3 regions of the Lysinibacillus telephonicus genome follow, and region 1 is predicted to be linked to each of the others. Evidence: a T-box and tRNA genes for the amino acid it is inferred to sense, from the RefSeq annotation. Region 1 holds a T-box; the other regions hold tRNA genes.

Region 1 (9,031 bases):
ATCAGATGGTTAGTCAAGTTTCATATATAGAGGAATCGCAAAAAGATGTATTAAATCGAGTAGATTGTAACGAGGGATTAATGGAAAAAATAATCCGTCAAATTGACCATTTACGTACCATTTTATTTGAACGCTCCAATTTCATAGAAGAAAAGATTGAAAAAGTATATCAAAATTCCTCAGATTATATAGAGAAGTTGAAAAATGGAATATAACAAAAAGAGGGCGTCTCAAAAGGGTGTGAGACGTCCTCTTTGATATACCGAAAGCGAAGCGACAGATACAAATTCATTCTGTATCGAAAGCGAAGCGACAGATACAAATTCATTCTGTATCGAAAGCGAAGCGACAGATACAAAATAAATAAAGAAAACTGCCCTAAAAGTATGGAGTACATAGTACTAGGACAGCCTCTTAATTAACTATTAAATCTTAAATTTACTTACCGCAATAGACAATTCTGTACTTAAATTATTTAATTGTTCAGAAGCATCTGCTACAGAATTAATTGCTGTAAGCTGCTCATCACTTGATGCACTAACTTCTTCACAAGCTGCAGCAGTTGATTGTGCTGTAAGTGCCATAGTTTCAATAGTTTCAACAACACGATCTTTATATTTTACAATATCTTCAATTTCAGTTGTGATATTAGTAAATGTAACTTCCATATTATTGATCAAATTCGAAATACTAGCAAAAAGAGCACCAGTATCCTCGACAACTATTCCTTGATCATTAAATGTATTTTCCATTTCTTTCATTTGTGATGTAACTTGATGTGACTTTTGCTGTAATTCAAGGATTGTTGTTTTTACTTGTTCTGTTGCAGATGCAGATTGTTCTGCTAGTTTACGAACTTCTTCTGCAACAACTGCAAAGCCTTTGCCATGTTCTCCTGCACGAGCTGCTTCAATACTTGCATTAAGGGCAAGTAAATTAGTTTGTGCGGATATCTCTGAAATAGTATCCATAACTGATCCAATTGCTGCAACTTTTTTCTCTAATGTAGAAACTGAAGCAGTCATTTCATTTAATTCGCCTTTAGATAAGTCGAATGAACCAAGTAAATTTTTCATTTTTTCTTGCCCAATTTCGTTTAATTTTCCAGCTTCTAAAGTAATATCATGCAAGGCCTTTGACTGTTCCTGCATTCCATTAATTTTATCGCCAAGCTTACTTGATGATTCTGTAACAGCATCAGCATTTTCAGAAGATGTGGTAGCACCGACTGCAATTTCATTTACTGCTTTTGAAACTTCAATGCTGGATGCACTTGTTTCCTCAGCTAGGGCACTTAAATGATGAGAGCGTTCTTCAACATTTAGAGAAGAGTCTTTTACAACTCCAATAATTCGTTTCATATTATCTATCATTTCATTAAAGTGATGACTTAAACGCCCGATCTCATCTTGAGATTTTACATCTATATGAACTGTTAAGTCGCCGTTTGATACTTGACCCATTAAAGAACTTAATGTAGAAATTGGTTTAATGGTTTTAGTAATAAAGAAATATAGAACAATAAATGTAATAATTAAGATGACAATTGTAAATAAAAGAATAATATGTTGAATACTTTGAGCATTTTCTTGTAAATTATCTACATTATAAATAGCCGCAACAGTCCAGCCAATTTCAGGGATTTTATTATAAACTAATACCGATTCTTCATTATCAACAGATGTTTCAAGATTACTTGTTTGATTTGAATCAGCAAGGATTGATGCAACATATTCTTCTGAACTTAAATTTTCACCGAATTTAGATGGATGAACAATAGCTGTACCACTTGCATCAAGAATAACAGGATATCCTTCAAAACCTAAGTCAATTGAAGAAATCATTTCTGTTAAGCTTGATAATAGAATATCAACGCCTAATACACCTACAACCTCATTGCCTTCTTTTACAGCTATTGAACCAGCAATTGCATATTGACCGGTAGAAGAGTCGATATATGGAGCAGACCAAATAAAGGAATCTGGATTAGCAATTGCATCATTGAACCATGAACGGGAATGAACATCTAAATCAAAAATTTCATCAAAATGTGGTTCAGTAATAATTTTATCACCGTCTGTGAAATAAATCGAAGAGGCTCCATTATAAACAGAAAGGTATGTAGCTAGCTCGCTTCGGAACTTTATATCCGCTGCATCGTTATATGTAGTAGAGTTTTTAAAATAATCTAGCACTTCTGGCGAAGCAGACATTTTTTTCATGCTTTGTTCATATCCATCCAAAAAAGTTGTAATAGAGTTTGATAACTGATTAACTATAATCCCACTCTGATTTACAACACTTTCTTCTGTTTTTGAAGAAATTGTTAATGAACTAATAGTTGCTAAAGAACCTAGGCCGAGTACAATAATTACTAGTACAATTGCAATAATTCGCCATCTAATTGATAATTTCAATAATATACACCTCCCATATGTTTTCGATATAATATTACCATTTCGTATGAGTCTTATTAAATATGACTTCAGAAGTATAAATTATAGTGAAAATTAAAATATTTGAAGATCAATATAATACTTTATTACATATAATTTACTATTATTTGGGAATAGCTTTTTAAAGGATTTAATATTGTTTATGGTTGGTAACTTTATTTGATAGAAATTAAAAGTTTCCATTAATTTTTTGATAAAAATTCTTTTACCAACATTGTATTATTCTTCTTTATTTGATACATTATAAGAAATATAAAATCAATGATGTGACCAAGTAAATAAGAATTGTGAAACAGAAAATGTAGCAGTTGCTGAGAGCTATATCACCGCTTCTTATTGAACCCTATCACGGAGAAGTTAGAAAAACTAACCGAGTCGTTACCGTTACATAACGATAGAGGGCCATAAGCGCTATCTTTTTAATTGAAGAAAGCAATGGCCGAACTAAGGTGGTACCACGTCGATTCAGCACAAAGACGTCCTTTGCTTGAGGACGCTTTGTGCTTTTTATTTGCTTACGTTTAATAGCAGTGAATATGGTGAAAATAAGACTAACTACCAATTTTATGAAACGACTATCTTTATGCTTTAAATAGGGTAATGAAAGGTCTAAATTGTAAAAAGTTTTTAGGAGGAATAAATATGTCTCAACAAACAAATGATTTTTCAAAATGGTACATTGATACAATTCAAAAAGCAGATTTAATGGATTACACACCAGTTCGCGGTTGTATTGCCTTCAAACCAGATGGCTACGAATTATGGGAACATATCCAAGGGGAGATGGATCGCCGTTTTAAAGAAACTGGTCACCGTAATGCATATTTCCCAATGTTAATACCTGAATCTTTCTTCCAGAAAGAAAAAGATCATATCGAAGGATTTTCACCAGAACTTCCTTGGGTAACAGAAGCAGCAGGAGAGCAATTAGAGGAACGTCTTGCTCTTCGTCCAACTTCGGAAACAATGATCGGGCACCTATACTCAGATTGGATTAAAAGCTATCGCGATCTTCCACTGTTAATTAACCAATGGGCAAACGTTTTCCGCTGGGAAAAGAAAACTCTTCCATTTATCCGAACTTCTGAGTTCTTATGGCAAGAAGGACATACTGCTCACGTGGATGAAGAAGACGCTCGTAAAGAAACAATGCAGATGTTAAACATCTATAAAGAAGTAGTAGAAGGTTTCCTAGCGATTCCTGTATATGATGGTCAAAAAACACCATCTGAACGTTTTGCAGGGGCAGTTGACACATATTCAATAGAAGCAATGATGAAAGACGGGAAAGCGGTTCAAGCAGGTACATCTCACTATTTAGGTACAAAGTTTGCTGAAGCCTTTGATATTAAATATTTAAACAAAGAAAATAAACATGTTCATGTTCATACAACTTCGTGGGGAACTTCAACACGTTTAATCGGTTCAGTTATTATGGTTCATGGTGATGAACAAGGTCTAGTTCTTCCACCAAAAATTGCTCCAACACAAGTTGTTTTAATACCTGTTGGGCCATGGAAAAAGAACCCTGCAATTATTGAGAAATTAGACGAAATTTTTGCAGCATTAAAAGCGAAAGGTATCCGAGTTCGTCTTGATGATTCAGACCAATCGCCAGGTTTCAAATTTAACGAGTGGGAATTAAAAGGTGTACCGGTACGCATCGAGCTTGGGCCACGTGATTTAGAAAACAATCAAGTATTATTAAAAGCTCGTGATGAAGCTGAAAAGCAAACTGTTCAGTTAGCTTCTGTGGTTGAAGCAATCGAAAAAGAGCTTGAAGTTATGCAAACACGTTTATATGATAAAGCTAAAGCATTCCGTGACGCTAACTCACATACTCATATTGATTCTTTAGAACAATTACAACAACATTTAACTGATTCTGAGAAAAACGGAACAATTCCAGGTTGGGTTTTAGCTGGATGGTGCGGTGATGATGCATGTGAAGAACATGTTAAAGAAGAAACTAAATTCACAACACGTAACATTCCATTCAACCCACCAACTGAAAAACATACTTGCATCAATTGTGGAAAAGAAGCAAGACACACAGTATGGTTTGGAAGAGCTTATTAATAAAATTAAGCAGAAGTATTTAATAAATATAATAGAGAGAAGGGGAGTGTCTTGGTTCCCCTTCTTTTTTTAATGCAGATTTTTAATAATATTATTATGTAAACTAATGTAGTATATGTGATTCTTATAAAATTGGAGTAAAACGAGGGAAATCATTAATCTACTAGACTTAAAAAAATAATATAAATCAACTAAAACTCAAAAATAATTATCAAAAATAGTGTTATACTATCATTATATTTCTTTTATATTATTCAAATTGTTTTAATTTTTAAAATATAATATTGATTTTCAGTTTCATATATCTTATATTTTAGTTACTCAAAAATTTCACAATTTGTTAACATTACTGTAAAATTTTTGATGAATGGGTATTATTTTATCATATTTTGTATCCGTTTTCATTCAAACAAGGGGGGCTAATATATGAAAAAATCTGCATTATTTTCATCAATAGCATTATCAGTATTTTTAGTAGGATGTGGTGGTGATTTTGGCACTACAAATGAGCCAAGCACTTCAAATGAAAGTTCAGGGGATGGGTTAGAAACAAATATTGTGACAATTGCTACTGGTGGGGCGTCTGGACCCTACAATATTCTGGGTACAACTATGGGGGAAATTTACTCAACTGAATTCGGTATTAACTCAAGAACTCAAACTACTGGGGCATCTGTAGAAAATTTAAATTTGATGTCTCAAGAAAAAATTGAAATGGCATTTGTAATGAGTGATGCTTTATCACAAGCAATTAATGCTGAAGAAAGTTTTAAAGAGCCAATTGAAAATGTTTCGCAGATTGCGAATTTATATCCAAACGTAGTTCAAATTATTGCCAAAAAAGATTCTGGTATTGAAACAATAGAAGATTTAGTTGGGAAACGTGTTGCGGTAGGTGACCAAAACTCAGGTGTTGAATTAAACGCCCGCGCTTTATTGAATGGACATGGTATTACTTATGATGATATTCAAGTAGATTACTTAGGTTATGCTGAAGCGGCAGATGGATTAAATGCTGGTACAATTGACGCGGCATTCTTAACAAGTGGTCTACCAAACGCTTCTGTATTAGAACTATCTGAAACAACTGGAATTACATTAGTGTCAATTGAATCTGAAAATGTTGAAGAAATTGCAAAAGAACATCCATACTTTATCTCTTATGAAATTCCAGCTGGAACATACGGAAATGAAGAACCGATTAAAACAGCTGCTGTTCCAAATGCATTAGTTGTTAGAAATGATTTAAGCGAAGACGATGTTTACAAATTAACGAAAGCATTCTTTGAAAACTTAGATAAGTTAGCAAACTCTCACCAAGCTGCAAAAGAAATTACATTAGAGAAAGCTCAAGAAGGTTTAATCGCTCCTTTACATCCAGGAGCACAACGTTACTATGACGAACAAAAGTAATAAGAAAAGATGGTTATGGGGTATAGGGGTCCTTATACTCCTTGCCATTTTTTTTATAAAGATTCCTGTATTTGTGTTCGAATTTGAGGACCGAACATATTTTTTATTAGAAGATTCGTTTCAATTAAAATGGATTCACTCTGTTGAGAAAGAAGAATGGATCGAAACATATGAACAACAAGGGAATGAAATACTTTTATTGGAAACCCACTTTAAAACATTTGGTGCAGGTGTACCGAGTATAGCTAAAGATACAGAACTAACAGATGGATTTGTCAAAATGAAAATGGACATACGCTATCCAGAACTATATTTAACTGTTTCAGAAAATGTTGAAACAACGATTATTAGTGAGGATCGTGAAATTCCCATTTATAATTATGCAAATGATTATGACGTTGTACATATCACAATCAGACGAATTTATCTATGGGAATTATTATTGGGAGGGAAGTTATGAGCGTTGTAAAAGATATAGAATCAAAGAAAGTTTTCGTTGATGAAATTTCGGAAGAAAATGTTAAAAAAGTATTAGAAAAATATGATACAGATTCTAATGTTCGAAAATTTAATAATAAAACAATTGTTATTTTTATTGCTGCATTAGGAATATTATTTTCCTTATTCCATGTATATACAACATACAATCCTCTTCCAACATTATTACAAAGGACAGTACATTTACTCATTGCATTAGCTATTTGTTTTTTAATTTATCCAACATATAAAAAACAAGATCGAACAAAAGTTCCATTTTATGATTGGATTCTATTTGCACTTAGTATTTTATCATGTGTATATTTATTCGCCCAATATGAAGCAATTATGACTGAAAGAGGGGGAATTCCAAACACAGTCGATATTATTATGGCGATTTTAACTGTCATTTTGGTATTTGAAAGCGCAAGACGTGTAACTGGTTGGGTATTGCCAATTCTAGCACTTATTTTCCTTTCATATCCTTTTTTTAGCCATGTTTCATGGCTTCCAAATATGCTAATGACTCGCCCCTTCGATCTTGGTGATATTTTCGGTCAATTATATTTAAAAACAGAAGGCTTGTTCTCAACAGCTATTGGTGCTTCTGTACAATATATCTTCTTATTCATATTATTTGGTGCATTTTTAGCGAAATCCGGAATGGGACAATTTTTCAATGATTTAGCATTAGCGCTTGCGGGACATCAACAAGGTGGTCCGGCTAAAGTAGCAGTTATTTCAAGTGCATTTATGGGTAGTATTAATGGTTCCGCAGTAGCAAACGTTGTAGGAACAGGTGCATTTACCATTCCATTAATGAAAAAAATAGGTTATGAAAAGAACTTTGCCGGTGCCGTTGAAGCAAGTTCCTCCATAGGTGGACAAATCTTACCGCCAGTAATGGGTGCTAGTGCATTTATTATGGCTGAAACTACTGGTATTTCTTATGGTACCATTGCTCTTGCTGCAGCACTTCCAGCAGTTCTATTTTTCTTAGGGGTATTAATGCAAGTACATTTCCGCGCAGGTCGCTCAAACTTAAAAGGTATTCCAAAACCAGATCTGCCTCGTGTAAAAGAGGTATTTAAAGAAGGAGGACACTTACTAATACCTTTAGTTGGTCTCGTTATATTCCTTGGTTCTGGTGTTCCTGTTGCATATTCTGCCTTATATACAATTGTGTTAACTATTGTAGTTGCAGCGTTAAAAAAGAATACTAGAATGTCATTTAAAGATATCTTATCTGCCTTGGAAGATGGTACAAAACAATCTCTATCAACAATTGTTGCCTGTGGTGTTGTAGGGATTATTATTGGTGTAGTAAACTTAACAAGCTTTGGTTCAACGCTTACAGCTGCTATTACAAATCTTGGTGCAGGATCATTATTCTTAACTTTGTTCTTAACGATGATTGCATCGATTATTTTAGGAATGGGTCTTCCATCTATTCCAGCTTATATTATAACAGCAACAATGGCAGCGCCATCACTAGCTGAATTTGGCGTTCCAATTCTTGTCGCTCATTTATTTGTATTTTACTTTGGTATTTTCGCTAATATCACGCCTCCGGTAGCACTTGCTTCATTTGCTGGCGCAGGACTTGCAGGGGGAGATCCGATGAAAACGGGTATGATTTCTGTTCGATTATCGTTAGCAGGCTTCATAGTTCCTTATTTATTTGTTTATGAACCTGCAATGCTAATGATTAATCCATCTGGTCTTCCAATGAACGCAGTTGATTTCCCGATGGCATCCATAGCAGATATCATCATCGTATCGTTGACTTCAATTGTTGGTGTAATAGGTATTGGAGCTGCAATTGAAGGATATTTCGCAACACATTTAAATATGATTATCCGAATAGTGCTTGGAGTTGGAGCACTATTGATGCTAATACCAGAGCCAATTACAGATATTATTGGTACTGTAATTGTACTTGCGGTTTTTGTAATGAATTATGTTCAAAATAAAAAGATAAAAAAGAAGACAGTTTCCGCTGCTTAAAAGAGATTGAATTAATTAAACTTAGAAAAATGCAAGAATGATAAGTATAGTAGTTCTTGAAAAATCAATAGCAGCTTCAAGCTTTGTACAAGTTATTCAATCGTAAAAAAAGACTGTAGATAATCTCAAAATTTTCGAGCTTGTCTACAGTCTGAATCGACTCAAACGTGAGTCGATTTTTTTCTTATTGATGTTTTCTTTGGAAATCTAACATGAAGTTTGCAAGTGCTTGGCATGCTTCGAATGGAACTGCATTATATGTAGAAGCACGGCATCCACCAACAGAACGGTGACCATTTAACCCTACAAATCCAGCAGCTTTTGCTTCAACTAAGAATTGTTTTTCTAATTCTTCATCTGCAACTCGGAAAGTAATATTCATTAATGAGCGTGATTCTACAGTAGCATGACCTGTATAAAAACCATTACTATTATCAATTACATCATATATTACTTTTGCTTTTTCCTCGTTATGCTTCTCAATCGCTTCTAGTCCGCCTATTTCTTCAATCCATTTTAAAACTTCGCCTAACATGTAAATACCGAATGTTGGAGGAGTGTTATATAAAGAATTTGAATCGACATGAGTCGTATATTTC
Region 2 (9,031 bases), 2.0 Mb from region 1:
CTACTGCTCAGTCTATTTCTATTCGCTTTTTCTACTAATATTATTTTGCCAGCGAATTATGCGGAAAACCAAATTTCATTATCTAAAAATCTTATTGCTTCAAACGGTTCTGTCACACCAGATATTATTCCAGAGCTCGTTGACTACGCTGTTTTCTCAAAACAAGGAGAATTTTTATCAGGCAATCTGACAAGAAAGGAAGCCTTACATGCTTGGGAATTGATGCAAAATGGAGAAAAACGAGATAACACTCAATATTATTCGTATATAGAACGTGAAAACGAGATTTGTATATTAAGATACCGATTAGTGCCCGAATATCATTCGGCTGCTTTAAGAAAGTACCTGCCAAATCCACAATTATTTGCCTTCCTATTATTTATTGTAGGAATTGTGGTTCTAGTGACGGTTCTTTCAGTTCATTTTGGAAGAAAGCTGAAGAAAAAAATGATGGGTTTACAAGAAGCGATTGAAAAAATACAAAATCAAAATTTAGATTTTACTATTAAGCCATCGGGAATTCGTGAAATAGATGACATCTCTGTTTCATTTGAGCAGATGAAAGATGCATTATATACTTCATTGAAACAACAGTGGGAGTTAGAACAGACACGTAGAGAACAAATTTCCGCCCTAGCCCATGATCTTAAAACACCCATTACAATTATTCGAGGAAATGCTGAACTTTTAAAGAGCACTGTGCTAAACGATAGACAAAGGCAATATAATGACTATATTTTGAAAAATACAATTGAGATAGAAAAATTCACAAAAGAACTGATTGATTTATCGAAAATGGAGAAAAATGTTGTTCGTGAAAAAGGCAGTGTTAAAACGGATGCCTTTTTAAATGAATTAGAGAAGCAGATGAGGGCTCTTTCTCTAGAAAAAAGGCTTTATGTTGATGTACAAAAGGTGTCGCTTCCAGAGTCGATCTTTATTGATAAAGAGCTTTTTTATCGAGCGATTTTAAACATTATTGTAAACGCCGTAGAGCATACCCCAAACAATGGAAAGGTTAAATTAATTGCCCAAGGTTCGGCTGAATCGATACATTTTACCGTATCTGATAGCGGCTGTGGATTTTCCTCAAAAGATTTAAAAAAAGCTACAAAGCAGTTTTATCGAGGTGATTCGAGCAGAAGCTCAGGCAATCACCATGGTATGGGACTCTATATTGCACAATCAATTGTCCAGGACCATAATGGGACGTTGCTAATTGATAATGATATATTATCTGGTGGAGGAAAAGTGACCATAACGATTCCAATAAATAAGCATACAAATTAAGGTTTAAAAAATGATCTAGACCAAAGCTGCACTTAGTATCCAGAGCTTCTCTTTTTTAAAATAGCTTGGGTTAATTATGCATTGTAGAATCCAATAGCTTCGGAACTATTATAAAAAGCTTTGATACGATTACTAAACTAAAAAAGGGTGACCCAAAGCTAATAATTTCGGGCACCCTTTTTGAAGATTAACTTAGAATAAAAAATAATTAGAAAATCGAACCTAATAAAGTCACCGCACCATATTATCTCAAAGGGATATATTCCTTTATGTATAAATTGTATAACTGGATAAACTTATCTTACAATGGATCTTATTTTCTTCTCCCCCAAAAATTCACCTTAGGAATATCCACCTCTCGATTACAAGATTAACCAAACTTTCCCTTCATTCTGAAGGCACTAAAAAACGTGTAGCAAGCAATTGCTACACGTTTTTTTATGACCCGTACGGGATTCGAACCCGTGTTACCGCCGTGAAAGGGCGGTGTCTTAACCACTTGACCAACGGGCCGTGGCTCCGAAGGTAGGACTCGAACCTACGACCGATCGGTTAACAGCCGATTGCTCTACCACTGAGCTACTTCGGAATATTGTTATGGTGGGCCTAAATGGACTTGAACCATCGACCTCACGCTTATCAGGCGTGCGCTCTAACCAGCTGAGCTATAGGCCCCTAATGGAGCGGGTGATGAGAATCGAACTCACGACATCAGCTTGGAAGGCTGAGGTTTTACCATTAAACTACACCCGCAAAAATGGTGGGTCGAGACGGAATCGAACCGCCGACACTTTGAGCTTCAGTCAAATGCTCTACCAACTGAGCTATCGACCCATCATTTTAAATGGCGGTCCCGACCGGGATCGAACCGGCGATCTCCTGCGTGACAGGCAGGCATGTTAACCGCTACACCACGGGACCTTTATTACTTAATTTAAATGGCGGAGGCAGTAGGATTTGAACCCACGCGCGGTTTAACCCGCCTGTCGGTTTTCAAGACCGATCCCTTCAGCCAGACTTGGGTATGCCTCCGTTATAATAGATGGTGGCGGCAGAGGGGATCGAACCCCCGACCTTACGGGTATGAACCGTACGCTCTAGCCAGCTGAGCTACGCCGCCATAAATAAAATTTTGGTGGAGCCTAGCGGGATCGAACCGCTGACCTCCTGCGTGCAAGGCAGGCGCTCTCCCAGCTGAGCTAAGGCCCCATAATTATATTATTAAAAAATCAACTTTATTCTATGGTCGGGAAGACAGGATTCGAACCTGCGACCCCTTGGTCCCAAACCAAGTGCTCTACCAAGCTGAGCTACTTCCCGTATCTTTTGGCGCGCCTGGCAGGAGTCGAACCCACAACCTTCTGATCCGTAGTCAGACGCTCTATCCAATTGAGCTACAGGCGCTACATCTTGATAGTAAATTAAAATGGTGCCGAGGACCGGAATCGAACCGGTACGGTAGTCACCTACCGCAGGATTTTAAGTCCTGTGCGTCTGCCAGTTCCGCCACCCCGGCACATTTGGAGCGGAAGACGGGGTTCGAACCCGCGACCCCCACCTTGGCAAGGTGGTGTTCTACCACTGAACTACTTCCGCAAAAGCATGCTCCAAATTTTTCTAGCAATTTATTATAAAACTGGTGAGCCATGAAGGACTTGAACCTTCGACCCTCTGATTAAAAGTCAGATGCTCTACCACTGAGCTAATGGCTCTTAGAATGGTGGAGGGGGACGGATTCGAACCGCCGAACCCGAAGGAGCGGATTTACAGTCCGCCGCGTTTAGCCACTTCGCTACCCCTCCAAGTAATGATGCCGGCGATAGGAGTCGAACCCACGACCTACTGATTACAAGTCAGTTGCTCTACCAACTGAGCTACACCGGCATATATGGTGGAGGATGACGGGCTCGAACCGCCGACCCCCTGCTTGTAAGGCAGGTGCTCTCCCAGCTGAGCTAATCCTCCACATAAAACAAGCGAAGCGACGTCCTACTCTCACAGGGGGAAGCCCCCAACTACCATCGGCGCTAAAGAGCTTAACTTCCGTGTTCGGTATGGGAACGGGTGTGACCTCTTTGCCATCATCACTTCACTTGCACATGGATGTGCTGGCTTCGCCGTTGCAACAGGATGTTGCGCTCTTAGGCGAAGTTCCTTTATTTAATTGAGAGTTCGTTCTCTCAAAACTGGATAAAGACATTGAATGCGTTCAAAATTTTGGTTAAGTCCTCGATCGATTAGTATTCGTCAGCTCCATGTGTCGCCACACTTCCACCTCGAACCTATCTACCTCATCGTCTTTGAGGGATCTTACTTACTTGCGTAATGGGAAATCTCATCTTGAGGGGGGCTTCATGCTTAGATGCTTTCAGCACTTATCCCGTCCACACATAGCTACCCAGCGATGCCTTTGGCAAGACAACTGGTACACCAGCGGTGTGTCCATCCCGGTCCTCTCGTACTAAGGACAGCTCCTCTCAAATTTCCTACGCCCACGACGGATAGGGACCGAACTGTCTCACGACGTTCTGAACCCAGCTCGCGTACCGCTTTAATGGGCGAACAGCCCAACCCTTGGGACCGACTACAGCCCCAGGATGCGATGAGCCGACATCGAGGTGCCAAACCTCCCCGTCGATGTGGACTCTTGGGGGAGATAAGCCTGTTATCCCCGGGGTAGCTTTTATCCGTTGAGCGATGGCCCTTCCATGCGGAACCACCGGATCACTAAGCCCGTCTTTCGACCCTGCTCGACTTGTAGGTCTCGCAGTCAAGCTCCCTTGTGCCTTTACACTCTACGAATGATTTCCAACCATTCTGAGGGAACCTTTGGGCGCCTCCGTTACCTTTTAGGAGGCGACCGCCCCAGTCAAACTGTCCACCTGACACTGTCTCCTACCCCGCTAAGGGGTATGGGTTAGAATTTCAACACAACCAGGGTAGTATCCCACCGACGCCTCCCTCGAAGCTGGCGCTCCGAGTTCTCTGGCTCCTACCTATCCTGTACAAGTTGTGCCAAAATTCAATATCAAGCTACAGTAAAGCTCCACGGGGTCTTTCCGTCCTGTCGCGGGTAACCTGCATCTTCACAGGTACTATAATTTCACCGAGTCTCTCGTTGAGACAGTGCCCAGATCGTTACGCCTTTCGTGCGGGTCGGAACTTACCCGACAAGGAATTTCGCTACCTTAGGACCGTTATAGTTACGGCCGCCGTTTACTGGGGCTTCAATTCAGAGCTTCGTGATGCCACTAACCCCTCCTCTTAACCTTCCAGCACCGGGCAGGCGTCAGCCCCTATACGTCACCTTACGGTTTTGCAGAGACCTGTGTTTTTGCTAAACAGTCGCCTGGGCCTATTCACTGCGGCTCTCTCACGAGAGCACCCCTTCTCCCGAAGTTACGGGGTCATTTTGCCGAGTTCCTTAACGAGAGTTCTCTCGCACACCTTAGGATTCTCTCCTCGACTACCTGTGTCGGTTTGCGGTACGGGCACCTCCCGCCTCGCTAGAGGCTTTTCTTGGCAGCGTGAAATCAGGTACTTCGCTCATACGAACTCCCCATCACAGCTTGGCGTATTAGGAAGCGGATTTGCCTACTTCCACGCCTTACTGCTTGGGCGCGCATAACCAACAGCGCGCTTACCCTATCCTACTGCGTCCCCCCATTACTCAAACGGCGGGGAGGTGGTACAGGAATATCAACCTGTTGTCCATCGTCTACGCCTGTCGGCCTCGACTTAGGTCCCGACTAACCCTGAGCGGACGAGCCTTCCTCAGGAAACCTTAGTCATACGGTGGATGGGATTCTCACCCATCTTTCGCTACTCATACCGGCATTCTCACTTCTAAGCGCTCCACCAGTCCTTCCGGTCTGACTTCAACGCACTTAGAACGCTCTCCTACCACGGACATCTAAGATGTCCATCCACAGCTTCGGTGAATCGTTTAGCCCCGATACATTTTCGGCGCAGCGTCACTCGACCAGTGAGCTATTACGCACTCTTTAAATGATGGCTGCTTCTAAGCCAACATCCTGGTTGTCTAAGCAACGCCACATCCTTTTCCACTTAACGATTACTTTGGGACCTTAGCTGGTGGTCTGGGCTGTTTCCCTTTTGACTACGGATCTTATCACTCGCAGTCTGACTCCCGTGTATAAATATCTGGCATTCGGAGTTTGTCTGAATTCGGTAAAGCGAGATGCCCCCCTAGTCCAAACAGTGCTCTACCTCCAGTATTCTTAATCACGAGGCTAGCCCTAAAGCTATTTCGGAGAGAACCAGCTATCTCCAAGTTCGATTGGAATTTCTCCGCTACCCACACCTCATCCCCGCACTTTTCAACGTGCGTGGGTTCGGGCCTCCAGTGAGTGTTACCTCACCTTCACCCTGGACATGGGTAGATCACCTGGTTTCGGGTCTACGACCACGTACTCATTCGCCCTATTCAGACTCGCTTTCGCTGCGGCTCCGTCTTCTACAACTTAACCTTGCACGTAATCGTAACTCGCCGGTTCATTCTACAAAAGGCACGCTATCACCCATTAACGGGCTCTAACTACTTGTAGGCACACGGTTTCAGGTTCTATTTCACTCCCCTCCCGGGGTGCTTTTCACCTTTCCCTCACGGTACTGGTTCACTATCGGTCACTAGGGAGTATTTAGCCTTGGGAGATGGTCCTCCCGGATTCCGACGGAATTTCACGTGTTCCGCCGTACTCAGGATACACTCAAGAGGGAATGAACTTTCGACTACAGGGCTTTTACCTGCTCTGGCGGACCTTTCCAGATCGCTTCGCCTAATTCATTCTTTTGTAACTCTTGTATTGAGTGTCCTACAACCCCAAGAGGCAAGCCTCTTGGTTTGGGCTCTTCCCGTTTCGCTCGCCGCTACTTAGGGAATCGAATAATTTCTTTCTCTTCCTCCAGGTACTTAGATGTTTCAGTTCCCTGGGTATGCCTTCATGACGCTATGAATTCACGTCAAGATACTGCTCCATTACGAACAGTGGGTTCCCCCATTCGGAAATCTCCGGATCAAAGCTTACTTACAGCTCCCCGAAGCATATCGGTGTTAGTGCCGTCCTTCATCGGCTCCTAGTGCCAAGGCATTCACCGTGCGCCCTTCATAACTTAACCTAATTGCGGCTTCCGATACACATCGCATACTTTCGTCAATTTCACTCGTTCGAATCCTCACGTACGTAGGTACGCTCCGGTCCTCACTCGTTCATTTCCTTGTACTGCTCGTGTCTCGAAACCCTTGAAGTTAGTTACAGCTTTTCTATAAAGAAAAGACTTAAGAACTTACAATAAATTTCTTGAACTTTGTTTGTTTCAATGTCGTTTTATCCAGTTTTCAAAGAACGAAATTACTAAATTGAAGATAATTCATTTACATGAACTCTTCAAAACTGAACACAAAACGTTAATGTTGATTAAGCCAAGCTTAATCATTCCGTATTGTCTAGCTTCAAACACCAGCTCGTACGCTGATTTCGCGCCTTCGTTCGAAAACAGGTTTTCGACTCAGTCGCTCCAATCCGCTACCTTAGCTAAGCGGTGTTTTCCGCTTTTCGACAAATCCTTAGAAAGGAGGTGATCCAGCCGCACCTTCCGATACGGCTACCTTGTTACGACTTCACCCCAATCATCTGTCCCACCTTCGGCGGCTGGCTCCTAAAGGTTACCTCACCGACTTCGGGTGTTACAAACTCTCGTGGTGTGACGGGCGGTGTGTACAAGGCCCGGGAACGTATTCACCGCGGCATGCTGATCCGCGATTACTAGCGATTCCAGCTTCATGTAGGCGAGTTGCAGCCTACAATCCGAACTGAGAACGGTTTTATCGGATTGGCTCCCCCTCGCGGGTTGGCAACCGTTTGTACCGTCCATTGTAGCACGTGTGTAGCCCAGGTCATAAGGGGCATGATGATTTGACGTCATCCCCACCTTCCTCCGGTTTATCACCGGCAGTCAGATTAGAGTGCCCAACTGAATGATGGCAACTAATCTCAAGGGTTGCGCTCGTTGCGGGACTTAACCCAACATCTCACGACACGAGCTGACGACAACCATGCACCACCTGTCACCGCTGTCCCCGAAGGGAAGGCTATGTCTCCATAGCGGTCAGCGGGATGTCAAGACCTGGTAAGGTTCTTCGCGTTGCTTCGAATTAAACCACATGCTCCACCGCTTGTGCGGGCCCCCGTCAATTCCTTTGAGTTTCAGTCTTGCGACCGTACTCCCCAGGCGGAGTGCTTAATGCGTTAGCTGCAGCACTAAGGGGCGGAAACCCCCTAACACTTAGCACTCATCGTTTACGGCGTGGACTACCAGGGTATCTAATCCTGTTTGCTCCCCACGCTTTCGCGCCTCAGCGTCAGTTACAGACCAGAAAGTCGCCTTCGCCACTGGTGTTCCTCCAAATCTCTACGCATTTCACCGCTACACTTGGAATTCCACTTTCCTCTTCTGCACTCAAGTCCTCCAGTTTCCAATGACCCTCCACGGTTGAGCCGTGGGCTTTCACATCAGACTTAAAGGACCGCCTGCGCGCGCTTTACGCCCAATAATTCCGGACAACGCTTGCCACCTACGTATTACCGCGGCTGCTGGCACGTAGTTAGCCGTGGCTTTCTAATAAGGTACCGTCAAGGTACAGCCAGTTACTACTGTACTTGTTCTTCCCTTACAACAGAGTTTTACGATCCGAAAACCTTCTTCACTCACGCGGCGTTGCTCCATCAGGCTTTCGCCCATTGTGGAAGATTCCCTACTGCTGCCTCCCGTAGGAGTCTGGGCCGTGTCTCAGTCCCAGTGTGGCCGATCACCCTCTCAGGTCGGCTACGCATCGTCGCCTTGGTGAGCCGTTACCTCACCAACTAGCTAATGCGCCGCGGGCCCATCCTATAGCGATAGCAGAACCATCTTTCAGCATTTCATCAGGAGATGAAATGAATCATTCGGTATTAGCCCCGGTTTCCCGGAGTTATCCCCAACTATAGGGCAGGTTGCCCACGTGTTACTCACCCGTCCGCCGCTAACATCTTAAGAAGCAAGCTTCTCATCAGTTCGCTCGACTTGCATGTATTAGGCACGCCGCCAGCGTTCGTCCTGAGCCAGGATCAAACTCTCCATAAAAGAAAATTTGATAAAAGCTCTAAATTACACTGGCATCATATTTGATGTCCAAAATTTTGTTTCGTTCACTGACGAGGGTCAGCTACTAAAAACTTTATTTCATTAACGTTTTGTTGTTCAGTTTTCAAGGTTCATATTCGCCGCCTTATCCCTGCGACAACTTTTTCATTATATCAAACTATCATTTTCTTGTCAACAACTTTTTCAAACTTTTATGTTGTTTGTTTTGCCGACAGATTTACATTTTATCACTTCAGCGAACATTCGTCAACAATTATTTTTGAATTTATTAATGTTTTCGATATCAGCTAAGCGACGTTTATTATAATAACCTTTTACAAAATATAAGTCAATACTTTTTCTGTAGTTTTTCTCAAATTATCAACACCTTCTATATATATCTATCCTCATCTAATAACTATAATTATCACAACATAAACTAAAAAATAGAATTACCTTCACCCTTGATGAAAGTAATTCTATTTCTTATTTAAATAGTCTTTCTCACTACTACTTATTTATTGCAGTGCTGCAAATTTATATGTGGACCATTATTATTGCATATTAAACTGTCCTTTAATTACTACAAGACTTAAAA
Region 3 (9,031 bases), 950 kb from region 1:
GTAACGGCTCACCAAGGCGACGATGCGTAGCCGACCTGAGAGGGTGATCGGCCACACTGGGACTGAGACACGGCCCAGACTCCTACGGGAGGCAGCAGTAGGGAATCTTCCACAATGGGCGAAAGCCTGATGGAGCAACGCCGCGTGAGTGAAGAAGGTTTTCGGATCGTAAAACTCTGTTGTAAGGGAAGAACAAGTACAGTAGTAACTGGCTGTACCTTGACGGTACCTTATTAGAAAGCCACGGCTAACTACGTGCCAGCAGCCGCGGTAATACGTAGGTGGCAAGCGTTGTCCGGAATTATTGGGCGTAAAGCGCGCGCAGGCGGTCCTTTAAGTCTGATGTGAAAGCCCACGGCTCAACCGTGGAGGGTCATTGGAAACTGGAGGACTTGAGTGCAGAAGAGGAAAGTGGAATTCCAAGTGTAGCGGTGAAATGCGTAGAGATTTGGAGGAACACCAGTGGCGAAGGCGACTTTCTGGTCTGTAACTGACGCTGAGGCGCGAAAGCGTGGGGAGCAAACAGGATTAGATACCCTGGTAGTCCACGCCGTAAACGATGAGTGCTAAGTGTTAGGGGGTTTCCGCCCCTTAGTGCTGCAGCTAACGCATTAAGCACTCCGCCTGGGGAGTACGGTCGCAAGACTGAAACTCAAAGGAATTGACGGGGGCCCGCACAAGCGGTGGAGCATGTGGTTTAATTCGAAGCAACGCGAAGAACCTTACCAGGTCTTGACATCCCGCTGACCGCTATGGAGACATAGCCTTCCCTTCGGGGACAGCGGTGACAGGTGGTGCATGGTTGTCGTCAGCTCGTGTCGTGAGATGTTGGGTTAAGTCCCGCAACGAGCGCAACCCTTGAGATTAGTTGCCATCATTCAGTTGGGCACTCTAATCTGACTGCCGGTGATAAACCGGAGGAAGGTGGGGATGACGTCAAATCATCATGCCCCTTATGACCTGGGCTACACACGTGCTACAATGGACGGTACAAACGGTTGCCAACCCGCGAGGGGGAGCCAATCCGATAAAACCGTTCTCAGTTCGGATTGTAGGCTGCAACTCGCCTACATGAAGCTGGAATCGCTAGTAATCGCGGATCAGCATGCCGCGGTGAATACGTTCCCGGGCCTTGTACACACCGCCCGTCACACCACGAGAGTTTGTAACACCCGAAGTCGGTGAGGTAACCTTTAGGAGCCAGCCGCCGAAGGTGGGACAGATGATTGGGGTGAAGTCGTAACAAGGTAGCCGTATCGGAAGGTGCGGCTGGATCACCTCCTTTCTAAGGATTTGTCGAAAAGCGGAAAACACCGCTTAGCTAAGGTAGCGGATTGGAGCGACTGAGTCGAAAACCTGTTTTCGAACGAAGGCGCGAAATCAGCGTACGAGCTGGTGTTTGAAGCTAGACAATACGGAATGATTAAGCTTGGCTTAATCAACATTAACGTTTTGTGTTCAGTTTTGAAGAGTTCATATAAATGAATTATCTTCAATTTAGTAATTTGTTCTTTGAAAACTGGATAAAACGACATTGAAACAAACAAAGTTCAAGAAATTTATTGTAAGTTCTTAAGTCTTTTCTTTATAGAAAAGCTGTAACTAACTTCAAGGGTTTCGAGACACGAGCAGTACAAGGAAATGAACGAGTGAGGACCGGAGCGTACCTATGTACGTGAGGATTCGAACGAGTGAAATTGACGAAAGTATATGATGTGTATCGGAAGCCGCAATTAGGTTAAGTTATGAAGGGCGCACGGTGAATGCCTTGGCACTAGGAGCCGATGAAGGACGGCACTAACACCGATATGCTTCGGGGAGCTGTAAGTAAGCTTTGATCCGGAGATTTCCGAATGGGGGAACCCACTGTTCGTAATGGAACAGTATCTTGACGTGAATTCATAGCGTCATGAAGGCATACCCAGGGAACTGAAACATCTAAGTACCTGGAGGAAGAGAAAGAAATTATTCGATTCCCTAAGTAGCGGCGAGCGAAACGGGAAGAGCCCAAACCAAGAGGCTTGCCTCTTGGGGTTGTAGGACACTCAATACAAGAGTTACAAAAGAATGAATTAGGCGAAGCGATCTGGAAAGGTCCGCCAGAGCAGGTAAAAGCCCTGTAGTCGAAAGTTCATTCCCTCTTGAGTGTATCCTGAGTACGGCGGAACACGTGAAATTCCGTCGGAATCCGGGAGGACCATCTCCCAAGGCTAAATACTCCCTAGTGACCGATAGTGAACCAGTACCGTGAGGGAAAGGTGAAAAGCACCCCGGGAGGGGAGTGAAATAGAACCTGAAACCGTGTGCCTACAAGTAGTTAGAGCCCGTTAATGGGTGATAGCGTGCCTTTTGTAGAATGAACCGGCGAGTTACGATTACGTGCAAGGTTAAGTTGTAGAAGACGGAGCCGCAGCGAAAGCGAGTCTGAATAGGGCGAATGAGTACGTGGTCGTAGACCCGAAACCAGGTGATCTACCCATGTCCAGGGTGAAGGTGAGGTAACACTCACTGGAGGCCCGAACCCACGCACGTTGAAAAGTGCGGGGATGAGGTGTGGGTAGCGGAGAAATTCCAATCGAACTTGGAGATAGCTGGTTCTCTCCGAAATAGCTTTAGGGCTAGCCTCGTGATTAAGAATACTGGAGGTAGAGCACTGTTTGGACTAGGGGGGCATCTCGCTTTACCGAATTCAGACAAACTCCGAATGCCAGATATTTATACACGGGAGTCAGACTGCGAGTGATAAGATCCGTAGTCAAAAGGGAAACAGCCCAGACCACCAGCTAAGGTCCCAAAGTAATCGTTAAGTGGAAAAGGATGTGGCGTTGCTTAGACAACCAGGATGTTGGCTTAGAAGCAGCCATCATTTAAAGAGTGCGTAATAGCTCACTGGTCGAGTGACGCTGCGCCGAAAATGTATCGGGGCTAAACGATTCACCGAAGCTGTGGATGTGCATCTTGATGCACGTGGTAGGAGAGCGTTCTAAGTGCGTTGAAGTCAGACCGGAAGGACTGGTGGAGCGCTTAGAAGTGAGAATGCCGGTATGAGTAGCGAAAGATGGGTGAGAATCCCATCCACCGTATGACTAAGGTTTCCTGAGGAAGGCTCGTCCGCTCAGGGTTAGTCGGGACCTAAGTCGAGGCCGACAGGCGTAGACGATGGACAACAGGTTGATATTCCTGTACCACCTCCCCGCCGTTTGAGTAATGGGGGGACGCAGTAGGATAGGGTAAGCGCGCTGTTGGTTATGCGCGCCCAAGCAGTAAGGCGTGGAAGTAGGCAAATCCGCTTCCTAATACGCCAAGCTGTGATGGGGAGTTCGTATGAGCGAAGTACCTGATTTCACGCTGCCAAGAAAAGCCTCTAGCGAGGCGGGAGGTGCCCGTACCGCAAACCGACACAGGTAGTCGAGGAGAGAATCCTAAGGTGTGCGAGAGAACTCTCGTTAAGGAACTCGGCAAAATGACCCCGTAACTTCGGGAGAAGGGGTGCTCTCGTGAGAGAGCCGCAGTGAATAGGCCCAGGCGACTGTTTAGCAAAAACACAGGTCTCTGCAAAACCGTAAGGTGACGTATAGGGGCTGACGCCTGCCCGGTGCTGGAAGGTTAAGAGGAGGGGTTAGTGGCATCACGAAGCTCTGAATTGAAGCCCCAGTAAACGGCGGCCGTAACTATAACGGTCCTAAGGTAGCGAAATTCCTTGTCGGGTAAGTTCCGACCCGCACGAAAGGCGTAACGATCTGGGCACTGTCTCAACGAGAGACTCGGTGAAATTATAGTACCTGTGAAGATGCAGGTTACCCGCGACAGGACGGAAAGACCCCGTGGAGCTTTACTGTAGCTTGATATTGAATTTTGGCACAACTTGTACAGGATAGGTAGGAGCCAGAGAACTCGGAGCGCCAGCTTCGAGGGAGGCGTCGGTGGGATACTACCCTGGTTGTGTTGAAATTCTAACCCATACCCCTTAGCGGGGTAGGAGACAGTGTCAGGTGGACAGTTTGACTGGGGCGGTCGCCTCCTAAAAGGTAACGGAGGCGCCCAAAGGTTCCCTCAGAATGGTTGGAAATCATTCGTAGAGTGTAAAGGCACAAGGGAGCTTGACTGCGAGACCTACAAGTCGAGCAGGGTCGAAAGACGGGCTTAGTGATCCGGTGGTTCCGCATGGAAGGGCCATCGCTCAACGGATAAAAGCTACCCCGGGGATAACAGGCTTATCTCCCCCAAGAGTCCACATCGACGGGGAGGTTTGGCACCTCGATGTCGGCTCATCGCATCCTGGGGCTGTAGTCGGTCCCAAGGGTTGGGCTGTTCGCCCATTAAAGCGGTACGCGAGCTGGGTTCAGAACGTCGTGAGACAGTTCGGTCCCTATCCGTCGTGGGCGTAGGAAATTTGAGAGGAGCTGTCCTTAGTACGAGAGGACCGGGATGGACACACCGCTGGTGTACCAGTTGTCTTGCCAAAGGCATCGCTGGGTAGCTATGTGTGGACGGGATAAGTGCTGAAAGCATCTAAGCATGAAGCCCCCCTCAAGATGAGATTTCCCATTACGCAAGTAAGTAAGATCCCTCAAAGACGATGAGGTAGATAGGTTCGAGGTGGAAGTGTGGCGACACATGGAGCTGACGAATACTAATCGATCGAGGACTTAACCAAACAATTGAACGCATTCAATGTCTTTATCCAGTTTTGAGAGAATGAAAAACTCTCACTATACATAGCCCAGGAGGATTAGCTCAGCTGGGAGAGCACCTGCCTTACAAGCAGGGGGTCGGCGGTTCGAGCCCGTCATCCTCCACCATAAAGCCGGTGTAGCTCAATTGGTAGAGCAACTGACTTGTAATCAGTAGGTTGAGGGTTCAAGTCCTTTCGCCGGCACCATTTTTCGAGCCATTAGCTCAGTGGTAGAGCATCTGACTTTTAATCAGAGGGTCGAAGGTTCAAGTCCTTCATGGCTCACCAGTTTTAATAAAATATGCGGGTGTGGCGGAATTGGCAGACGCACTAGACTTAGGATCTAGCGCCGCAAGGCGTGGGGGTTCGACTCCCTTCACCCGCATCTAAAAGATAAGCACATGCGGAAGTAGTTCAGTGGTAGAACACCACCTTGCCAAGGTGGGGGTCGCGGGTTCGAACCCCGTCTTCCGCTCCAAATGTGCCGGGGTGGCGGAACTGGCAGACGCACAGGACTTAAAATCCTGCGGTAGGTGACTACCGTACCGGTTCGATTCCGGTCCTCGGCACCATTATAAAAATCATGTCAAGATGTAGCGCCTGTAGCTCAATTGGATAGAGCGTCTGACTACGGATCAGAAGGTTGTGGGTTCGACTCCTGCCAGGCGCGCCAAAAGATACGGGAAGTAGCTCAGCTTGGTAGAGCACTTGGTTTGGGACCAAGGGGTCGCAGGTTCGAATCCTGTCTTCCCGACCATAGAATAAAGTGAACTTTTAATAATAATTATGGGGCCTTAGCTCAGCTGGGAGAGCGCCTGCCTTGCACGCAGGAGGTCAGCGGTTCGATCCCGCTAGGCTCCACCAACCATAATAAGGATCCCGGCGGCGTAGCTCAGCTGGCTAGAGCGTACGGTTCATACCCGTAAGGTCGGGGGTTCGATCCCCTCTGCCGCCATCTTTAAAGGACCTTTAGCTCAGTTGGTTAGAGCAGACGGCTCATAACCGTCCGGTCGCAGGTTCGAGTCCTGCAAGGTCCACCATTAGAATAATAAAACGGAGGAATACCCAAGTCCGGCTGAAGGGATCGGTCTTGAAAACCGACAGGCGGGTTAAACCGCGCGGGGGTTCGAATCCCTCTTCCTCCGCCATTTATTTAATCTAATAATTACTATCATTTATATTATCGCGGGGTGGAGCAGTTCGGTAGCTCGTCGGGCTCATAACCCGAAGGTCACAGGTTCAAATCCTGTCCCCGCAACCAAAAGGTCCCGTGGTGTAGCGGTTAACATGCCTGCCTGTCACGCAGGAGATCGCCGGTTCGATCCCGGTCGGGACCGCCATTTTTAAAATGGGTCGATAGCTCAGTTGGTAGAGCATTTGACTGAAGCTCAAAGTGTCGGCGGTTCGATTCCGTCTCGACCCACCATTAACGCGGGTGTAGTTTAATGGTAAAACCTCAGCCTTCCAAGCTGATGTCGTGGGTTCGATTCCCATCACCCGCTCCAATAGGGGCCTATAGCTCAGCTGGTTAGAGCGCACGCCTGATAAGCGTGAGGTCGATGGTTCAAGTCCATTTAGGCCCACCATAACAATATTCCGAAGTAGCTCAGTGGTAGAGCAATCGGCTGTTAACCGATCGGTCGTAGGTTCGAGTCCTACCTTCGGAGCCATATGGGGAAGTACTCAAGAGGCTGAAGAGGCGCCCCTGCTAAGGGTGTAGGTCGGGTAACCGGCGCGAGGGTTCAAATCCCTCCTTCTCCGCCATACATAGTTTTTGTGCGTTTGGCCCGTTGGTCAAGTGGTTAAGACACCGCCCTTTCACGGCGGTAACACGGGTTCGAATCCCGTACGGGTCATATTTTTTTGAAAATAAATTTTAAAAAAAGCTTGAATTATAGACCAAATATGGTATTATAAATCTTGTCCTTAAATAAAATAGTCTAGTGATGATGGCAAAGAGGTCACACCCGTTCCCATACCGAACACGGAAGTTAAGCTCTTTAGCGCCGATGGTAGTTGGGGGCTTCCCCCTGTGAGAGTAGGACGTTGCTAGGCATATAGCCCAGGAGGATTAGCTCAGCTGGGAGAGCACCTGCCTTACAAGCAGGGGGTCGGCGGTTCGAGCCCGTCATCCTCCACCATAAAGCCGGTGTAGCTCAATTGGTAGAGCAACTGACTTGTAATCAGTAGGTTGAGGGTTCAAGTCCTTTCGCCGGCACCATTTTTCGAGCCATTAGCTCAGTGGTAGAGCATCTGACTTTTAATCAGAGGGTCGAAGGTTCAAGTCCTTCATGGCTCACCAGTTTTAATAAAATATGCGGGTGTGGCGGAATTGGCAGACGCACTAGACTTAGGATCTAGCGCCGCAAGGCGTGGGGGTTCGACTCCCTTCACCCGCATCTAAAAGATAAGCACATGCGGAAGTAGTTCAGTGGTAGAACACCACCTTGCCAAGGTGGGGGTCGCGGGTTCGAACCCCGTCTTCCGCTCCAAATGTGCCGGGGTGGCGGAACTGGCAGACGCACAGGACTTAAAATCCTGCGGTAGGTGACTACCGTACCGGTTCGATTCCGGTCCTCGGCACCATTATAAAAATCATGTCAAGATGTAGCGCCTGTAGCTCAATTGGATAGAGCGTCTGACTACGGATCAGAAGGTTGTGGGTTCGACTCCTGCCAGGCGCGCCAAAAGATACGGGAAGTAGCTCAGCTTGGTAGAGCACTTGGTTTGGGACCAAGGGGTCGCAGGTTCGAATCCTGTCTTCCCGACCATAGAATAAAGTGAACTTTTAATAATAATTATGGGGCCTTAGCTCAGCTGGGAGAGCGCCTGCCTTGCACGCAGGAGGTCAGCGGTTCGATCCCGCTAGGCTCCACCAACCATAATAAGGATCCCGGCGGCGTAGCTCAGCTGGCTAGAGCGTACGGTTCATACCCGTAAGGTCGGGGGTTCGATCCCCTCTGCCGCCATCTTTAAAGGACCTTTAGCTCAGTTGGTTAGAGCAGACGGCTCATAACCGTCCGGTCGCAGGTTCGAGTCCTGCAAGGTCCACCATTAGAATAATAAAACGGAGGAATACCCAAGTCCGGCTGAAGGGATCGGTCTTGAAAACCGACAGGCGGGTTAAACCGCGCGGGGGTTCGAATCCCTCTTCCTCCGCCATTTATTTAATCTAATAATTACTATCATTTATATTATCGCGGGGTGGAGCAGTTCGGTAGCTCGTCGGGCTCATAACCCGAAGGTCACAGGTTCAAATCCTGTCCCCGCAACCAAAAGGTCCCGTGGTGTAGCGGTTAACATGCCTGCCTGTCACGCAGGAGATCGCCGGTTCGATCCCGGTCGGGACCGCCATTTTTAAAATGGGTCGATAGCTCAGTTGGTAGAGCATTTGACTGAAGCTCAAAGTGTCGGCGGTTCGATTCCGTCTCGACCCACCATTAACGCGGGTGTAGTTTAATGGTAAAACCTCAGCCTTCCAAGCTGATGTCGTGGGTTCGATTCCCATCACCCGCTCCAATAGGGGCCTATAGCTCAGCTGGTTAGAGCGCACGCCTGATAAGCGTGAGGTCGATGGTTCAAGTCCATTTAGGCCCACCATAACAATATTCCGAAGTAGCTCAGTGGTAGAGCAATCGGCTGTTAACCGATCGGTCGTAGGTTCGAGTCCTACCTTCGGAGCCATATGGGGAAGTACTCAAGAGGCTGAAGAGGCGCCCCTGCTAAGGGTGTAGGTCGGGTAACCGGCGCGAGGGTTCAAATCCCTCCTTCTCCGCCATACATAGTTTTTGTGCGTTTGGCCCGTTGGTCAAGTGGTTAAGACACCGCCCTTTCACGGCGGTAACACGGGTTCGAATCCCGTACGGGTCATCAAAAAACACTCTCAAGATATTAAATATCTTGAGAGTGTTTTTTTTTTGAAGAATAAGAGAAAAGCAAGATGTATCCCTATACCTGATTACCAATGGGGTATAGATATAACGGCGTTTTTTAATAAATATAGTTTTTCACACCATGACTTTTAAATGCTTATTTGGATTCGATAATTATGAACACGCTGCGTTTCTTTCCCCCATGTAAGACGACAATGTTTTTTCAAAGATATCAAAATAGATAATATATTGTCCTTCTCTTATTTCTTTGTTTCTTTAAGTCCAGGTAAATTTATGTTAGAATTCATATTTCACTTAACTCCTATCTTAATCTTTTGCCACAGCAACTTTAGTAAAATATATTTAGAGATTTTTTTATTGTAAAATTGTTTAATCTACCGAATTATTTACTATGGACCGTTTTTAATACATGTCTTATCATAAATAGCTTTGTATTTAATTATTCAAATGGATTTGTGTAAGA

Evidence for each region. A T-box is a leader RNA that pairs with one kind of tRNA and senses whether it is charged. The one in region 1 lies ahead of proS (proline--tRNA ligase), so its partner is inferred to be a tRNA-Pro.
Region 2: it encodes a tRNA-Pro, which carries the amino acid that the T-box ahead of proS (proline--tRNA ligase) is inferred to sense. The anticodon was not compared.
Region 3: it encodes a tRNA-Pro, which carries the amino acid that the T-box ahead of proS (proline--tRNA ligase) is inferred to sense. The anticodon was not compared.

What each region holds. Positions count from the first base shown of each region.
Region 1 covers NZ_CP155468.1:2,320,118-2,329,148, reverse strand. Annotated here, with positions in the region: gene MKY04_RS11010 (hypothetical protein) at 1-215, shown strand, start outside; gene MKY04_RS11005 (methyl-accepting chemotaxis protein) at 426-2,417, opposite strand; T-box leader at 2,709-2,943, shown strand; gene proS (proline--tRNA ligase) at 3,099-4,535, shown strand; gene MKY04_RS10995 (TAXI family TRAP transporter solute-binding subunit) at 4,962-5,948, shown strand; gene MKY04_RS10990 (DUF1850 domain-containing protein) at 5,932-6,408, shown strand; gene MKY04_RS10985 (TRAP transporter permease) at 6,405-8,432, shown strand; gene serC (3-phosphoserine/phosphohydroxythreonine transaminase) at 8,617-9,031, opposite strand, start outside.
Region 2 covers NZ_CP155468.1:354,475-363,505, reverse strand. Annotated here, with positions in the region: gene MKY04_RS01680 (sensor histidine kinase) at 1-1,290, shown strand, start outside; tRNA gene MKY04_RS01675 (tRNA-Glu) at 1,732-1,803, opposite strand; tRNA gene MKY04_RS01670 (tRNA-Asn) at 1,805-1,879, opposite strand; tRNA gene MKY04_RS01665 (tRNA-Ile) at 1,889-1,965, opposite strand; tRNA gene MKY04_RS01660 (tRNA-Gly) at 1,970-2,043, opposite strand; tRNA gene MKY04_RS01655 (tRNA-Phe) at 2,049-2,124, opposite strand; tRNA gene MKY04_RS01650 (tRNA-Asp) at 2,136-2,211, opposite strand; tRNA gene MKY04_RS01645 (tRNA-Ser) at 2,230-2,322, opposite strand; tRNA gene MKY04_RS01640 (tRNA-Met) at 2,334-2,410, opposite strand; tRNA gene MKY04_RS01635 (tRNA-Ala) at 2,424-2,499, opposite strand; tRNA gene MKY04_RS01630 (tRNA-Pro) at 2,534-2,610, opposite strand; tRNA gene MKY04_RS01625 (tRNA-Arg) at 2,618-2,694, opposite strand; tRNA gene MKY04_RS01620 (tRNA-Leu) at 2,718-2,806, opposite strand; tRNA gene MKY04_RS01615 (tRNA-Gly) at 2,812-2,886, opposite strand; tRNA gene MKY04_RS01610 (tRNA-Lys) at 2,928-3,002, opposite strand; tRNA gene MKY04_RS01605 (tRNA-Tyr) at 3,009-3,092, opposite strand; tRNA gene MKY04_RS01600 (tRNA-Thr) at 3,102-3,174, opposite strand; tRNA gene MKY04_RS01595 (tRNA-Val) at 3,180-3,255, opposite strand; rRNA gene rrf (5S ribosomal RNA) at 3,267-3,382, opposite strand; rRNA gene MKY04_RS01585 (23S ribosomal RNA) at 3,508-6,429, opposite strand; rRNA gene MKY04_RS01580 (16S ribosomal RNA) at 6,882-8,433, opposite strand; gene MKY04_RS01575 (alpha/beta hydrolase) at 9,026-9,031, opposite strand, start outside.
Region 3 covers NZ_CP155468.1:3,273,088-3,282,118, reverse strand. Annotated here, with positions in the region: rRNA gene MKY04_RS15925 (16S ribosomal RNA) at 1-1,285, shown strand, start outside; rRNA gene MKY04_RS15920 (23S ribosomal RNA) at 1,737-4,657, shown strand; tRNA gene MKY04_RS15915 (tRNA-Val) at 4,727-4,802, shown strand; tRNA gene MKY04_RS15910 (tRNA-Thr) at 4,807-4,882, shown strand; tRNA gene MKY04_RS15905 (tRNA-Lys) at 4,889-4,963, shown strand; tRNA gene MKY04_RS15900 (tRNA-Leu) at 4,979-5,060, shown strand; tRNA gene MKY04_RS15895 (tRNA-Gly) at 5,079-5,153, shown strand; tRNA gene MKY04_RS15890 (tRNA-Leu) at 5,159-5,247, shown strand; tRNA gene MKY04_RS15885 (tRNA-Arg) at 5,272-5,348, shown strand; tRNA gene MKY04_RS15880 (tRNA-Pro) at 5,356-5,432, shown strand; tRNA gene MKY04_RS15875 (tRNA-Ala) at 5,464-5,539, shown strand; tRNA gene MKY04_RS15870 (tRNA-Met) at 5,557-5,630, shown strand; tRNA gene MKY04_RS15865 (tRNA-Ile) at 5,639-5,715, shown strand; tRNA gene MKY04_RS15860 (tRNA-Ser) at 5,731-5,823, shown strand; tRNA gene MKY04_RS15855 (tRNA-Met) at 5,860-5,936, shown strand; tRNA gene MKY04_RS15850 (tRNA-Asp) at 5,940-6,015, shown strand; tRNA gene MKY04_RS15845 (tRNA-Phe) at 6,026-6,101, shown strand; tRNA gene MKY04_RS15840 (tRNA-Gly) at 6,107-6,180, shown strand; tRNA gene MKY04_RS15835 (tRNA-Ile) at 6,185-6,261, shown strand; tRNA gene MKY04_RS15830 (tRNA-Asn) at 6,271-6,345, shown strand; tRNA gene MKY04_RS15825 (tRNA-Ser) at 6,349-6,439, shown strand; tRNA gene MKY04_RS15820 (tRNA-Glu) at 6,460-6,531, shown strand; rRNA gene rrf (5S ribosomal RNA) at 6,615-6,730, shown strand; tRNA gene MKY04_RS15810 (tRNA-Val) at 6,741-6,816, shown strand; tRNA gene MKY04_RS15805 (tRNA-Thr) at 6,821-6,896, shown strand; tRNA gene MKY04_RS15800 (tRNA-Lys) at 6,903-6,977, shown strand; tRNA gene MKY04_RS15795 (tRNA-Leu) at 6,993-7,074, shown strand; tRNA gene MKY04_RS15790 (tRNA-Gly) at 7,093-7,167, shown strand; tRNA gene MKY04_RS15785 (tRNA-Leu) at 7,173-7,261, shown strand; tRNA gene MKY04_RS15780 (tRNA-Arg) at 7,286-7,362, shown strand; tRNA gene MKY04_RS15775 (tRNA-Pro) at 7,370-7,446, shown strand; tRNA gene MKY04_RS15770 (tRNA-Ala) at 7,478-7,553, shown strand; tRNA gene MKY04_RS15765 (tRNA-Met) at 7,571-7,644, shown strand; tRNA gene MKY04_RS15760 (tRNA-Ile) at 7,653-7,729, shown strand; tRNA gene MKY04_RS15755 (tRNA-Ser) at 7,745-7,837, shown strand; tRNA gene MKY04_RS15750 (tRNA-Met) at 7,874-7,950, shown strand; tRNA gene MKY04_RS15745 (tRNA-Asp) at 7,954-8,029, shown strand; tRNA gene MKY04_RS15740 (tRNA-Phe) at 8,040-8,115, shown strand; tRNA gene MKY04_RS15735 (tRNA-Gly) at 8,121-8,194, shown strand; tRNA gene MKY04_RS15730 (tRNA-Ile) at 8,199-8,275, shown strand; tRNA gene MKY04_RS15725 (tRNA-Asn) at 8,285-8,359, shown strand; tRNA gene MKY04_RS15720 (tRNA-Ser) at 8,363-8,453, shown strand; tRNA gene MKY04_RS15715 (tRNA-Glu) at 8,474-8,545, shown strand; partial or broken gene MKY04_RS15710 (transposase) at 8,985-9,031, shown strand, end outside.